DNA from 2 places in the Pseudoalteromonas sp. NGC95 genome. Region 1 is predicted to be linked to the other one. Evidence: predicted binding sites of a transcription regulator. Region 1 holds the regulator's gene; the other holds the start of a gene.
What was found. Region 1 encodes sigma-54, which starts transcription at its own class of promoters, with help from an activator protein. Its sites were predicted from a motif close to GTTGGCACGNNNNTNGNNT; they were not measured.
Positions count from the first base shown of each region.

Region 1 (6,745 bases):
CTGCGAAGGCCGTATTATTGTCATTGGTATGGGTAAGTCAGGTCATATTGGCAATAAAATAGCGGCAACCCTTGCAAGCACTGGCAGTCCAGCATTTTTTGTTCACCCTGGTGAAGCAAGTCATGGTGATTTAGGTATGATCACTAAAAATGACGTGGTTATGCTTATTTCTAATTCAGGGGAGACCAGCGAAGTTTTAAATATCATTCCGGTTTTAAAACGACTTGGTGCCAAAATGATATCGATGACTGGCAATACGCAATCAACCATGGCGACCCTTGCTAATGTACATGTGTGTATTAAAGTAGAAAAAGAAGCCTGTTCATTGGGTCTAGCTCCTACATCAAGTACCACTGCAACGCTTGCGATGGGCGATGCCATGGCAGTTGCATTATTAGAAGCTCGCGGGTTTACAGCTGATGACTTCGCGCTATCTCACCCAGGTGGTAGTTTAGGCAAGCGCTTATTACTTACTTTAAAAGATGTTATGCACAGCGGCGCAAATACACCTATTATTAGCGTTTCACAAACAGTTAAAGACGCCCTTATTGAAATGTCTGCTAAAGGGCTAGGTATGACAGCCATTGTTGATGAAAATCAGCAGCTCGTGGGATTATTTACCGATGGCGATTTGCGTCGTATTTTAGAGCAAAGAATTGATATTCATACAACACAAATAGATGTTGTTATGACTAAGTCATGTACTACGGCTACACAAGATATTTTGGCTGCTGAAGCGCTTAATATTATGGAACACAAACGTATAAATGGCTTAATCGTCGTCAATGATAAAAACCAACCTATTGGCGCATTAAACATGCAAGACCTATTAAAAGCAGGAGTGTTATAAATGCAATTTGAAGAACTCTATCAACCGCTGAGCGATGATGCAAAAGCACGCGCTAAAAAAGTAAAGCTACTTATATGCGATATTGATGGTGTATTTTCTGATGGCCGTATTTATCTTGGTAATCAAGGTGAAGAGCTAAAAGCATTTAATACAAAAGATGGTTTTGGCATTAAAGCGCTTATAAACAGTGGCTTTGAAGTGGCTGTAATTACTGGTCGTCATTCACAAATAGTGCAACAACGTATGAGCAGCTTAACCGTACAGCATATTTATCAAGGCCAAGAAAATAAGCTCATTGCCTATCAAGAATTAAAAGACAAACTCAACCTTAGCGATGAACAAATTGCTTATATCGGTGATGATGGTCCTGACATGCCCGTTATGGAATTAGTCGGCTTTGCTGTTGCAGTAAATGATGCCCATCCACTTATTAAACGTTTATCACACTATGTAACGCAAATGCCTGGCGGCTTTGGTGCAGTAAGAGAGCTCACCGACTTACTTATGCTTGAAAATGGTAAAGCATTGACTACACAAGGCACTAGTTCATGAATGCAGCGCGCATAATATTAAGCGTTTTATTCATTAGCTGTATGGTTTGGCTTTGGTACCCTTATTTTACACAAACAAATATTGTACCTCAGACTGAGCCTGAAGTTATTGCCAAGCCTGATTACATAGCCATAGAACTCAAACAAACAGCCTATGACGAACAAGGTAAAATTAGCCACAAAGTCACTGCGGCTAAAATGGAGCTATATCAACAATTAGGTTTTACGTTTTTTGAAAAACCTATTTTTACTTTATATAACGAAAAGCAAACGTGGCAAATAAATGCAGACGAAGCAACATTATATGAAGACAAACAATTAATTTTAGAAGGCAATGTGGTTGCCAAAAACTTAACCGATAACGCCATGATAGACAAAATCAATGCTGATAATATTCAAGTAGATATAAAGCTATTAACAATGCGTTCGGAGCAACCCGTTATCATTACTGGGCCCAATTTAAAAATCACTGGTAAAGGCCTAGAAGCCGACTTAAAAACCGAAGTGATAAAACTAATTAACCATACGCGAACCATATATTATGACCAATAAAATATTAAAATCACTTATTATTCCTACACTTATACTAGCGTTTAATAGTAGTGCTGCAGAGCAAAACACGCAACCGGCTGCAAATCAAATTTCAATAAGCGCCGATAAGCAAGAAGGTCAATTAAAAGCTAATGTCGGGATTTTTGAGAAAAACGTTGAAATTATTCACGGTAACCGCCGTATCACAGCCGACCGCTTAGAAGTACATAAACGCGATGAACTTGGCGATAATAAACAATTATTAATTGCTACAGGTAGCCCTGCGCACTTTGAAGAAAAGCAATCAGATGGCACGACTATGAGCGCCAGTGCTGACGAAGTACGTTATGATGTATCTAAGCGTTTTTTAACGCTTGTTGGTAATGCACAAGTATCGCAAGCGGGACAAAAAATAAATGCTAAAAGCATTACCTACGATATAGAGCAGCAGCTAATCAGTGCCGAAAAAGATGAAAACTCAACTGACCGCGTTCACACAATTTTAGTGCCAATCGAGACTAAAAAAAGTAAAAAAAGCGACAAAGGTCAACCATGAGCACATTAAAAGCAGAGCTATTAGCAAAGAGCTATAAAGGCCGTGAAGTTGTAAAAAACGTCGGCCTTGAAGTCAAAGCTGGCAGTATTGTTGGCTTACTTGGCCCTAACGGCGCAGGTAAAACTACCACGTTTTATATGATAGTAGGACTTGTACCTAGCGACAAAGGTAAAATATCGATAGACGATAACGATATTACTCTTTTACCTATGCATAGTCGTGCTAGATTAGGCATTGGCTACTTACCGCAAGAGTCTTCAATATTCAGAAAGCTGACTGTTTATCAAAACTTAATGGCCATTTTAGAAACGCGCAAAGAGTTAAATAAACAAGCTAGAGAAGACACTCTCGATAAATTATTAGATGAATTTAGCATACAACACATTCGTGATAGCCAAGGTATGGCATTGTCAGGAGGCGAACGTCGTCGTGTTGAAATAGCACGTGCGCTGGCAGCAGATCCTAAATTTATATTACTGGATGAACCATTTGCAGGTGTTGACCCTATTTCGGTATTAGACATAAAGAAAATAATAGAACATCTTAAAAATCGTGGGATTGGTGTATTAATTACCGATCATAACGTAAGAGAAACCCTTGATGTTTGTGAAAAAGCCTACATTGTTTCTCATGGGGAGCTGATTGCATCAGGTACTCCAGAACACGTATTAAATGATAAAACAGTACGCGATGTTTACTTAGGCGAGCAATTTAGGCTGTAACATTTACGCCATGTCTTTAAGCATCTGCTAGTATTAATTATAACAACATAAAAGGATTGTTAGAGATACATGAGGCAATCACTACAGCTGCGCATGGGCCAGCAACTTACAATGACTCCACAGCTGCAACAAGCTATTCGTTTGTTGCAACTCAGTACATTGGATCTCCAGCAAGAAATACAAGAAGCTCTCGACAGCAACCCGCTATTAGAGGTTGAAGAAGCAGACTATTCAGAAGACGCTGCAGGTAAAAACGAGCAAAAAGCAGATACAGATGACATAACTGTTAGCGCATCTGCCGATGATGCTCCAAGCGAATACGAACAAGATAGTGGTGAAGCACTTGCAAAAGACACGCTAAGTGACGACATGGCTATGGATGTTAGTTGGGATGAGTACATGAGTGCCGCCCCAGCAGCATCATCGGGTCCGATGCCTGAAGACGAATCAATATACCAAGGCGCCTCTACTGAAACGCTCCATGAGTATTTAATGTGGCAGTTACAACTAACGCCATTTAGCCCTACAGACGAAGCTATTGCTATTGCTATTGTAGAAGCCGTCGATGATTCAGGTATTTTAACACTAAGCTGCGAAGAGATTTTAGAAAGCTTTAATCAAGAAAACGAAGATGATAACGAAGTCGAACTTGATGAAATTGAAGCTGTATTAAAACGCATCCAACTGTTTGATCCTGTTGGTATTGCTGCACGTAGTTTACAAGAGTGTTTGTGTATTCAGCTTAACCAGTTTGATAAAGAAACACCTTACATTAATGAAACAAAAATGATTTTAACCGAGCATATTGATTTATTAGCTGCTCGTGACTATCGTACATTAATGAAGAAAACTAAGCTCAAAGAAGAAGAGCTTAAAGAAGTAATGACATTAATACATACTCTTAGCCCTAAACCTGCAGATACTATTGTAAGAGAAGAATCTGAGTATGTTATTCCTGATGTGTCAGTTAAAAAAATTAAAGGCCGCTGGGTTGTTGAGTTAAACCCAGATAGCATGCCTAAAATTCGTGTTAATAGCCAATACGCGGCAATGTCTCGCACTGTAAAATCCAGTGGTGACAGCCAGTTTATTCGCTCGCATTTACAAGAAGCTAAATGGTTTATTAAAAGCTTAGAAAGTAGAAACGACACGCTATTAAAAGTAACAAATTGTATTGTTAAGCAACAACAAGGCTTTTTTGAACACGGTCCTGAAGCCATGAAACCAATGGTTTTAAATGATGTTGCTGAAATGGTAGAAATGCACGAATCAACAATTTCGCGCGTAACAACCCAAAAGTATATGCACACACCCCGTGGTATATTTGAGCTTAAATACTTTTTCTCAAGCCATGTAAGCACCGAAAACGGGGGTGAATGTTCATCTACAGCAATCCGTGCGCTTATCCGAAAATTAATCGCAGCAGAAAACTCAGCAAAACCATTGAGTGATAGCAAAATAGCGGATATATTGGCTGAGCAAGGAATTAAAGTAGCGAGACGTACAATCGCAAAATACCGCGAATCTCTGGCTATTCCACCGTCAAATCAGCGTAAAAGTTTGATTTAAGACGCAAAAAAAAGAGGGTAATGCTTATGCAACTAAACTTAACTGGTCGTCACGTAGAATTAACCGATTCACTAAGAGACTATATTAATACCAAATTTGCGAAGCTAGAAAGACACTCTGATCATATTAATAATGTTCATGTCATTCTCGATGTAGAAAAATTAAATCAAAAAGCAGAAGCCACCATACACGTAAGCGGTGCTGAGCTATTTGCCTCTACAGAACATCAAGATATGTATGCCGCCATTGACTCGTTGATCGACAAGCTCGATCGACAAGTAATTAAACACAAAGAGAAGCTTGCTCGACACTAATATGATGAAATTAAGCTCACTTATATGCCAGGACTGCAGCAAAGCTGCGGTCCTTTTTAATAGCAAAAAAAGAATTTTAGAGTTCATTAGCGAACTTGCTCACGACAAACTTCCGTATTTACCGCAACAAGATATTCTTAATGCTTTAATGAGCAGAGAAAAATTGGGTAGTACAGGTATAGGGCGTGGCATTGCCATTCCTCATGGAAGAATGAGCGGTGCAGAAGAGCCTTTGGCTTTAGTGCTCGTTAGCGAAACTCCAATAAATTTTGATGCAATCGATAATCGCCCTGTTGATATTTTCGTCGCACTCATCGTACCAGATGGCGATAACCAGCAGCACTTAAAGACTCTAGCAACCATTGCTGATAAACTAAACAACAAAGATTTTTGTAAACAGTTACGCAGTGCAAAATCAGATGCTGAGCTTTACCAAGTTATTGTCAATCAATCATAGTTTTATAAAGGGTGTTAAATGGAGTTAATTATCATAAGCGGCCGTTCTGGTTCTGGAAAGTCGGTTGCTTTACGCGTTGTAGAAGATTTAGGTTATTATTGCGTAGATAATATTCCAGTTAACTTGCTTCCTTCATTAGTTCGCAGTGTGTCTGATAGCTACGATAAAATTGCTGTTAGCATTGATGTGCGGAACATCCCTAAACAACAAGATGAATTTAACGATATTCTTGAATACTTGCCTGGCTTTGCAAAACCTACGTTATTTTATTTAGATAGCGACGATCAAACATTGATCAAACGTTTTTCTGAAACTCGTAGATTACACCCACTATCAATTGACTCGTTGCCTCTTGATTTAGCCATCAAAAAAGAAAAAGAATTACTTGATGTATTAATCACCCGCGCCGACTTTATGATAGACACGACTGATTTGAGTGTTCATCAACTCGCTGAATCTATTCGTGAAAAGATTTTAGGTAAAAAAGATAAACAACTAATTGTCACGTTTGAATCGTTTGGTTTTAAACACGGCATACCAAAAGAAGCTGATTATGTATTTGATGCACGCTTTTTACCAAATCCACATTGGGAACCTGAATTAAAACCTTTAAATGGGTTAGATCAACCCGTTAAAGATTATTTGGCCAATCACAGCATAGTGCAAAAATTCACATGGCAAATTCAAACATTTGTACAAACATGGTTACCGCACTTAGAGCGAAATAACCGCAGTTATTTAACCATTGCTATTGGGTGTACAGGCGGACAACATCGCTCTGTATATTTAGCGCAAACTATTGGTGAAAGTTTTGCAATGACACATCCCAATGTGAAAATTCGCCATCGCGAACAAGAAAAATAATATAGCTGAATAATCACCTGTTCAGCTTAGGTAGAGTAAGTTATGCATTGTGAAGACACTTTTTTAATAAAAAACAAATTAGGATTGCACGCCAGAGCAGCCACCGTGCTTGCCCAATTGGCAGTGCAGTTTGATGCGACAATTACATTATTTCAAGATGACAAAGAAGCTGCAGGCGATAGCGTACTTGCACTAATGTTACTTGAAAGTAGCCAAGGCAAAGAAGTAAAAGTTGTATGTAAAGGCCCCGATTCTGAGCAAGCTTTACATGCTGTTGGAGAATTAATAGCACAACGTTTTAATGAACAAGAATAAACAGTTATAAAAATAA
Region 1 covers NZ_JADYWR010000001.1:201,742-208,486, forward strand. The annotation lists gene I6E70_RS00945 (KpsF/GutQ family sugar-phosphate isomerase) at 1-850, shown strand, start outside; gene kdsC (3-deoxy-manno-octulosonate-8-phosphatase KdsC) at 851-1,402, shown strand; gene lptC (LPS export ABC transporter periplasmic protein LptC) at 1,399-1,953, shown strand; gene lptA (lipopolysaccharide transport periplasmic protein LptA) at 1,943-2,488, shown strand; gene lptB (LPS export ABC transporter ATP-binding protein) at 2,485-3,210, shown strand; gene I6E70_RS00970 (RNA polymerase factor sigma-54) at 3,280-4,779, shown strand; gene hpf (ribosome hibernation promoting factor) at 4,806-5,093, shown strand; gene ptsN (PTS IIA-like nitrogen regulatory protein PtsN) at 5,098-5,550, shown strand; gene rapZ (RNase adapter RapZ) at 5,569-6,414, shown strand; gene I6E70_RS00990 (HPr family phosphocarrier protein) at 6,457-6,729, shown strand.

Region 2 (6,745 bases), on a different contig from region 1:
CTTTGCACGTCAGAAAATTGAATTGCGATTAAAGCGCCTAAAAAACGCATGGAATCTTGAGGCTTTAATGCTTTTAAAACTTTATTAACTCCCACTTGAGTTGACTCAGGTGTAGAGCCATCAAATCTAAAATCATTTTTTGTGCTAACGCATGCACTAAGCATTAATATTGATAATGCGATAAGTAAATGTTTCATATATATCCTTATTTGTTATTCGTGATACTTGCGGATCATCGCCACTTTACCGTTTTCAACTTCTATTACTTCCATCATTGTGGAGGTGTATTCTATTGGCTGCTTATTTTGCGGATGAATACCTTTTACATAGTTTTTATAACGAATAGCAAAGCCTGTATCGTTAAACACAAATGTATTAAGCAGTGTGCTTTCAAACAATGTGTGCGCACCTAAGTAAAAACTCATACCTTTGCGCATCTGCTTTTTACCATCTGGAGTACGTGAGTCATCCGGTTGATACGGAATATGCTGATTGCCAATATCATCGGTTAACAATGCAAGGTAAGCCTCAAGCTCTTTAGCACCTGCGTTAGGTGCTTGTGTGGCGGTCATTGTTTTATAGTACTGCTGCGCAAACGCATTTAAGTCGAGTGGCTTTTCAGCATAAGCCGAAAAAGCAGTTACTAGAGCCAAACCTAACGTTAAAAGTAGCTTCATCACTTATTCCCTGTAGTTAAAAATATTGATTCATTTATAGGAACACTATATTAATATGTTCAACAATAAAACAAATAGTTTTAAGTACTAACACCTACATTTTGCTCTTTACTCTGTTGGTTGCAACGCTGTTGGCAGGGTCGTCTGGCCAAAAATGCTTAGGGTAACGACCCTTCATTTCCTTTTGCACATCGCGGTAACTGCTAGCCCAAAAGTGCGCTAAATCTTGAGTAAGTTGCAGTGAGCGTTTACCTGGCGATAACAACTCCATAAGCAGTGGCAGTTTACCGTTGGCAAGCATAGGCGTACTGGTCAAGCCGTAAACTTCTTGCATACGCACGCTTAGCTTTGCGGGGCCATCAAGCTGGTATTCTATTTTTATATTTGAGCCACTTGGCACCGTTAAGCGCAGTGGTAACAGTGCTTTTAAAGCGGTTTGTTGTTGCCAATCAAAACAGTTTTGTAATGCTTCAAAGTAGTTAAACTTTTTAAGCTGCGTGAGCGTTTTAATATCTTCTAAAAACACACCTAGCCACTGCGCTGCATTTTGAATGAGTTGTTGCTCATTTATTTTTGGGAATTTATCAGGCATTAAATTACTTGCTAAGCTCATACGTATCAGCAATTGCTGCGCATCAGGTTGCTCGTTAAATAATGCAAAACCGTGTTTAGCAAATAAGTTAAGCCACGCTTTAGCGCGCTCGCCCTTATCTAGTTTTTGTTTACTAGGTTGGCTGGTGAGTGTTATAGCCCCGAGTTTCACTTCATCTTGGTGAATAAAGCGCGCTGATTTTTCATCAAACTCACAACGAGTAAGTTCACTAAATAAATGCGGTAAAAACTCTTGTAGCTCAAATGGGTTAAGCGCTGTGGCTGCAAATATACGCCCACCTTTGTGCCCGCCCATGGTTGCTATAGCTAAGTAATCGTCGTTGTGCCAGTAATCGGCATTTAACTCAGCACCTGCACCATTGGCAAGTAGGTAACCATTACCGCGTTTTTTAGCGATGCGATCGGGGTATGCCAATGCCACTAGCAAACTTATATAATGCGTATTTAATTCGCTGTTTTCGTCTTTTACTTTTAAGCGGCTTTGCCAATACTTTAACTGTTGTTTAAACACCGGATGCGGACGTTGCTGTTGGCTATGCAGCGCTAAACTCAACTCGTTTGCACTGTTTACTCGGCTCTCAAGTAATGCCACTAAATAAATAGCGAGCCTAAAAATACCAAGGAGTTGGTCATCAAGTATTTGTGCTTTTAATAGCATATGCGCCAAACGAATATCAGCACCAAAACCTAACATTTTACTGCCAAGCGGTGTGAGCTTACCTTTGCTATCAATAGCTTCTAGCATGTTAAGCAGGTTACTTGCTTGTTCGCATTGCTGCTCAGTGGGCTTATCGAGCAAGGTTAGCTCATCAATACTGGCTCCCCATTGCTTTGCCTCAAGCATAAGTTGGCTTATGTCTGATGTGAGTATTTCGGGATTGTCGTGGCTATTACGTCTCTCAAAGGTTTGCTTTGAGCCAATTAGATAAACAATGCCCGGCTCTATTCGTCCTGCACGCCCTGCACGCTGCACAGCAGACGAGCGCGATATACTTTGTGTTGTAAGCTCAGTAACCCCTGTTTTTAAATTAAAGGTCGCTGCACGGCGCTTGCCGCTGTCAATTACAATGCGTATGCCTTCAATAGTTAAACTGGTTTCGGCTACATTGGTGGTAAGCACCACTTTGCGCATACCGTTTGGTGCAGGCGCAATAGCAGCTTGCTGATTGGCTTTATTTTGCTCGCCAAATAGCGTTGCAACTTGGCAGTTACTGGGTAAATCGCTCAGTGCTTGTTGCACGCGTAGTATCTCAAACTGCCCAGGTAAAAACACCAATGCGCTGCCTGTTTGCTCATTAAGTGCTTGTTTTATTATGTTAGGAATTGCATCAAGCCAGCGACTTTCATCTTTTATGGGTATGTATATTTCGTCTATTGGGTAGCTGCGACCGCTTGATTGAATTACAGGGCAGTCAAAAAACGCTGTATAACGCTCAGTATCTAGCGTTGCCGACATAAGCATAATGGTTAAATCTTCACGCAGCGCACTTTGGGTCTCGAGCGCAAAGGCAAGTGAGGTATCGGCTGCAATTGAACGCTCATGAAATTCATCAAATATCAGTAAATCTATATCGCTTAATTCAGGGTCGTTTTGCAGCATGCGCGTTAACATGCCTTCGGTGACTATTTCGAGGCGCGTATTAGCGCTTACTTTACTCTCACCCCTAATCCGCAAGCCCACACTTTGCCCAACACTTTCGTTTTGGCACTTTGCTAGGTAGCTGGCAATATTACGAGCAGCTAAACGGCGAGGCTCTAGCATTACAATACGTTTAAAATACCCATCGCGCATTAGTTGCAGCGGCAACCACGTAGATTTACCCGCACCAGGCGGCGCTTGTAATAACGTAATAGGATTACTTTGTAATGTAGTAACGAGTTGTTGATATATGTCTTGAACCGGCAGCACAGCTATTTACCCTAAATTGCTTTGCAGGCATTGTAACAAAAAACCGCAGCGACACCGCGGTAGATGTTTATTAATAATTGCTATTAACTACCCGACACCATTCTAATTCGATCTGCAGGCACTCGTAATTGCTGCATTAAGTAAATTTTAAATGGTGCTTCGTAAGGTTGCCCATCAACCGCTTTTTGCATGCATAAAAGCCATGCATCACTTTGCTCAACTCCTACATGTAAATGTTTATGCGCTTGAGGTATGTTAATACTGCCAAAATGTTCAGCGTATAATTTAGGACCACCTAACCAGCCCGACAAAAAGTAAGCGAGCTTTTTACGTGATGCTGATAAATCTTTTGAATGCATACTCCTTATATGTTCAGCCTCTTTTAAAGCGTCCATATTGTCGTAAAACGCATTCACCAATTGTGTAATACCTGCTAACTCACCTGCCATTTTGTATGAGCAGTCACCCACTCCGTATTCACACGTTTTTGTATTCATAACTCACTCAGGTTAACTACTTTGTTTAATACCTGCATATTAGCTTAAAACAAAAATTTAAGAATGAGTTACATAAAAGCGGCGTAACTTATGTCAGCAATAATTACAGGCTGCTATGTATATTTTTTAATAAAAAGCTCAATATTAAAAACAAAATCGCTCAACATAAAAATATAACCAACTGATAATAAAAACAATAAAACCATTATTATTCATTGGTACAAGGCTTGCTACTTTATAACTGACAGTTAATTCACTAACCTAAAGTAAGGATAAACTTATGAACAGCGATCGTATCGAAGGTAATTGGAAAGAACTTAAAGGTAAGGCTCAACAAAAATGGGGCGATCTTACCAACGACGATTTAGATAAAATTGAAGGTAGCCGTACAGAGCTAGTTGGTAAAATTCAGCAGCAATACGGTAAATCTAAAGAAGAAGCAGAGCGTGAAGTTGATGAGTTTGAAAAAGGTCGTTAAACCGCGTTAACCGCTTTTAAAAAAACCGCCATTTGGCGGTTTTTTTGTTTAAGCTGTAGGTTATTTAGCTACGCTTTTAATTGGTTACCAATCGGTAACTGCCTAATACGCTTTCCGCACGCTGCAAAAATAGCATTACATAATGCTGGCGCATAAACTGGTGTAGACGGCTCGCCTACCCCTGCTGGTGGTGCATCACTTTGTACAATTTCAACGTCAATCTCAAGAGGTGCGTCGCTCATACGCGGTACGCGATAATCATGAAAATTACTTTGCTGTACGCGCCCTTTATCAAAGGTAATACCATCGCTGATTGCAGTTGTAATACCGTAAATAGAGCCACCTTGGGTTTGGTTTTTAACGGTGTCGGTGTTTACAACCGTACCTGCGTCAATGGCAACCCACGATTTAATTACTTTTAAATCACCAGCATCCGACACTTCTACTTCAACTACCGTAGCTACGTAAGTTAAAAAGCTTCTGTGTGCTGCTATGCCTAAACCTCGACCTTTAGGAAGCTCTCGCCCCCATTTACTCATGTCAGCTACTTTTTCAATAACATGGCGCAGTCTGCCAATATCTAGAGGATAAACCGCTTTATCGCCACCGTAATTATCGTATGTAGCATTTTGCTCTGTTACATCAACAATACGACTCGGACCTATAGTGTCTAGTAAATAGTCTTTTTGGTCGCGACCGGCTTTGTGCGCTGCTTCGCCAATAAATGACTGAATAGCAAAGGCATGAAAAATATTTGATACAGAACGCATCCAACCAATTCGTGCTTTGGCTTGCGCATCACCGTTTTCTAACTTCATGTTAGGTGTGTTAATAGGGTTATCGGTAAATCCTAACCGCAGTTCAAAGCTCCCTGGCGTAGTCGCCCCTTCTGAAAAGGTAGAGGTAATAGGTGAAAACGCGGTGCGATGTAAATACGATTCTATTGCGCCATTTTTATCTAGTGATGCTTCAATGTGCTGAGCCGAAACTGCATGGTAAAAACCATGTTGTATGTCGTCTTCACGCGTCCATTGCACACGAATAGGCTTGCCTACTTTCATTGAAAGGTAAGCTGCCTCTGCTGAAAAGTCAGGTTTTGACTTACGCCCAAAGCCGCCTCCTAACATGGTAACGTTAACGTTAATTTTGCTCTCGTCCATGCCAAGCATTGTAGCCACTGTTTTCATATCGGCTTGTGGATTTTGCGTAGCAGCCCATATATCAACACTATCTTTGTTGTACATAGCTGTTGCACAAGGCGGCTCCATTGGTGCTTGAGCAAGGTGCGGTGCGTAATAATCAGCTACGAGTTTATTGCTCGATTTAGCCAACACGCCCATGGCATCGCCTTTATCACGTATGTTTGCCTGTGGAGTTTGTACTGTTTTTAGTAATGACTTTTTAAATTCTTTTGAATTGTAATCGCCATTTTTGCCATCATCCCACACTACTTTTAATGCTTTACGCCCTTGCCATGCAGCCCATGTGTTTTTAGCTATAATCGCAATTCCGCCTTTTGGCTGAAACTGCGGCGCGCCTTTTGGTGCAGGAATTTCAATAACATCTATAACGCCGTTTATCGCTTTTGTAGCACTAGCATCAAATGACTTAACAACACCGCCTACTACCGGCGGGCGTTCAATTATAGCCACCAGCGCTTGTGGTTCGCGTACATCGGCTGCAAATATTGCTTTACCTGTTACTAAATCGGCTAAATCTATATGCGCCATGCCAGTATTAATATAACGCCATTCTTTGCGTGTTTTAAGCGTTAGTTTGTCAGCTTCTGGTGGCGTTATTGTAAGCGCTAAGTCGATTAAATCTTTATAACTAAGCGACTTACCTGAGCTGTGTGTAACAACGTGTTGATTAGCAGTACAGGTTTGTGGGTCAACTTTCCAATACTTAGCGGCAGCATGCTGCATCATGTAACGTACACTTGCGCCCATTTCACGCAGGCGCTGCATGTTGTAGCGGATACTGCGCGAGCCATCGGTATTTTGATCGCCGTATTTAGGATCGCCCTTACCCTGAATAACAATAACCTTATCCCATGCGGCTTCCATTTCATCGGCAACAATTTGTGCAATCGCGGTGCGAATTTGCTGACCCATTTCAGAGCGATGGCAGGTTATTTCAACCATGCCGTCAGGTCGCAGTGCAATAAATAAGTTTGCGCGTTTTGCCAGCTCAGATGGTTGCTCTAACACACCCGCAAATGCTCTTGGCGCACTGCCTACAAAATAAGTACCGAGTACTAACGCACCTATTGCACTGGTTTTTAAAAACTTACGGCGGTTTAAATCAAAGTATTTGTTATCTTGGTTCATACTTCTTCCCCTTGTTCATTTGGGTCAAAATACTGAACACTCGCCATTGTTTTAGCAGCCGACTTAATCGCTTTATGAATACGCGGGTAGGTACCACAACGGCAAATATTGCCCGACATATTACTTACTATTTCATCATCGCTTGGGTTTGGATTTGCAGCTAATAAACTCGCCGCTTGCATCATTTGGCCGCACTGGCAAAAACCACACTGCGGTACTTTATGCTCAACCCATGCTTGTTG
Region 2 covers NZ_JADYWR010000008.1:161,355-168,099, reverse strand. The annotation lists gene I6E70_RS09690 (DUF6694 family lipoprotein) at 1-197, opposite strand, end outside; gene I6E70_RS09685 (nuclear transport factor 2 family protein) at 213-677, opposite strand; gene hrpB (ATP-dependent helicase HrpB) at 772-3,198, opposite strand; gene I6E70_RS09675 (group II truncated hemoglobin) at 3,282-3,695, opposite strand; gene I6E70_RS09670 (CsbD family protein) at 3,976-4,173, shown strand; gene I6E70_RS09665 (xanthine dehydrogenase family protein molybdopterin-binding subunit) at 4,242-6,503, opposite strand; gene I6E70_RS09660 ((2Fe-2S)-binding protein) at 6,500-6,745, opposite strand, start outside.
Region 2: a site for sigma-54 is predicted at 3,910-3,928, ahead of I6E70_RS09670 (CsbD family protein). Genes of this name have one in related genera too.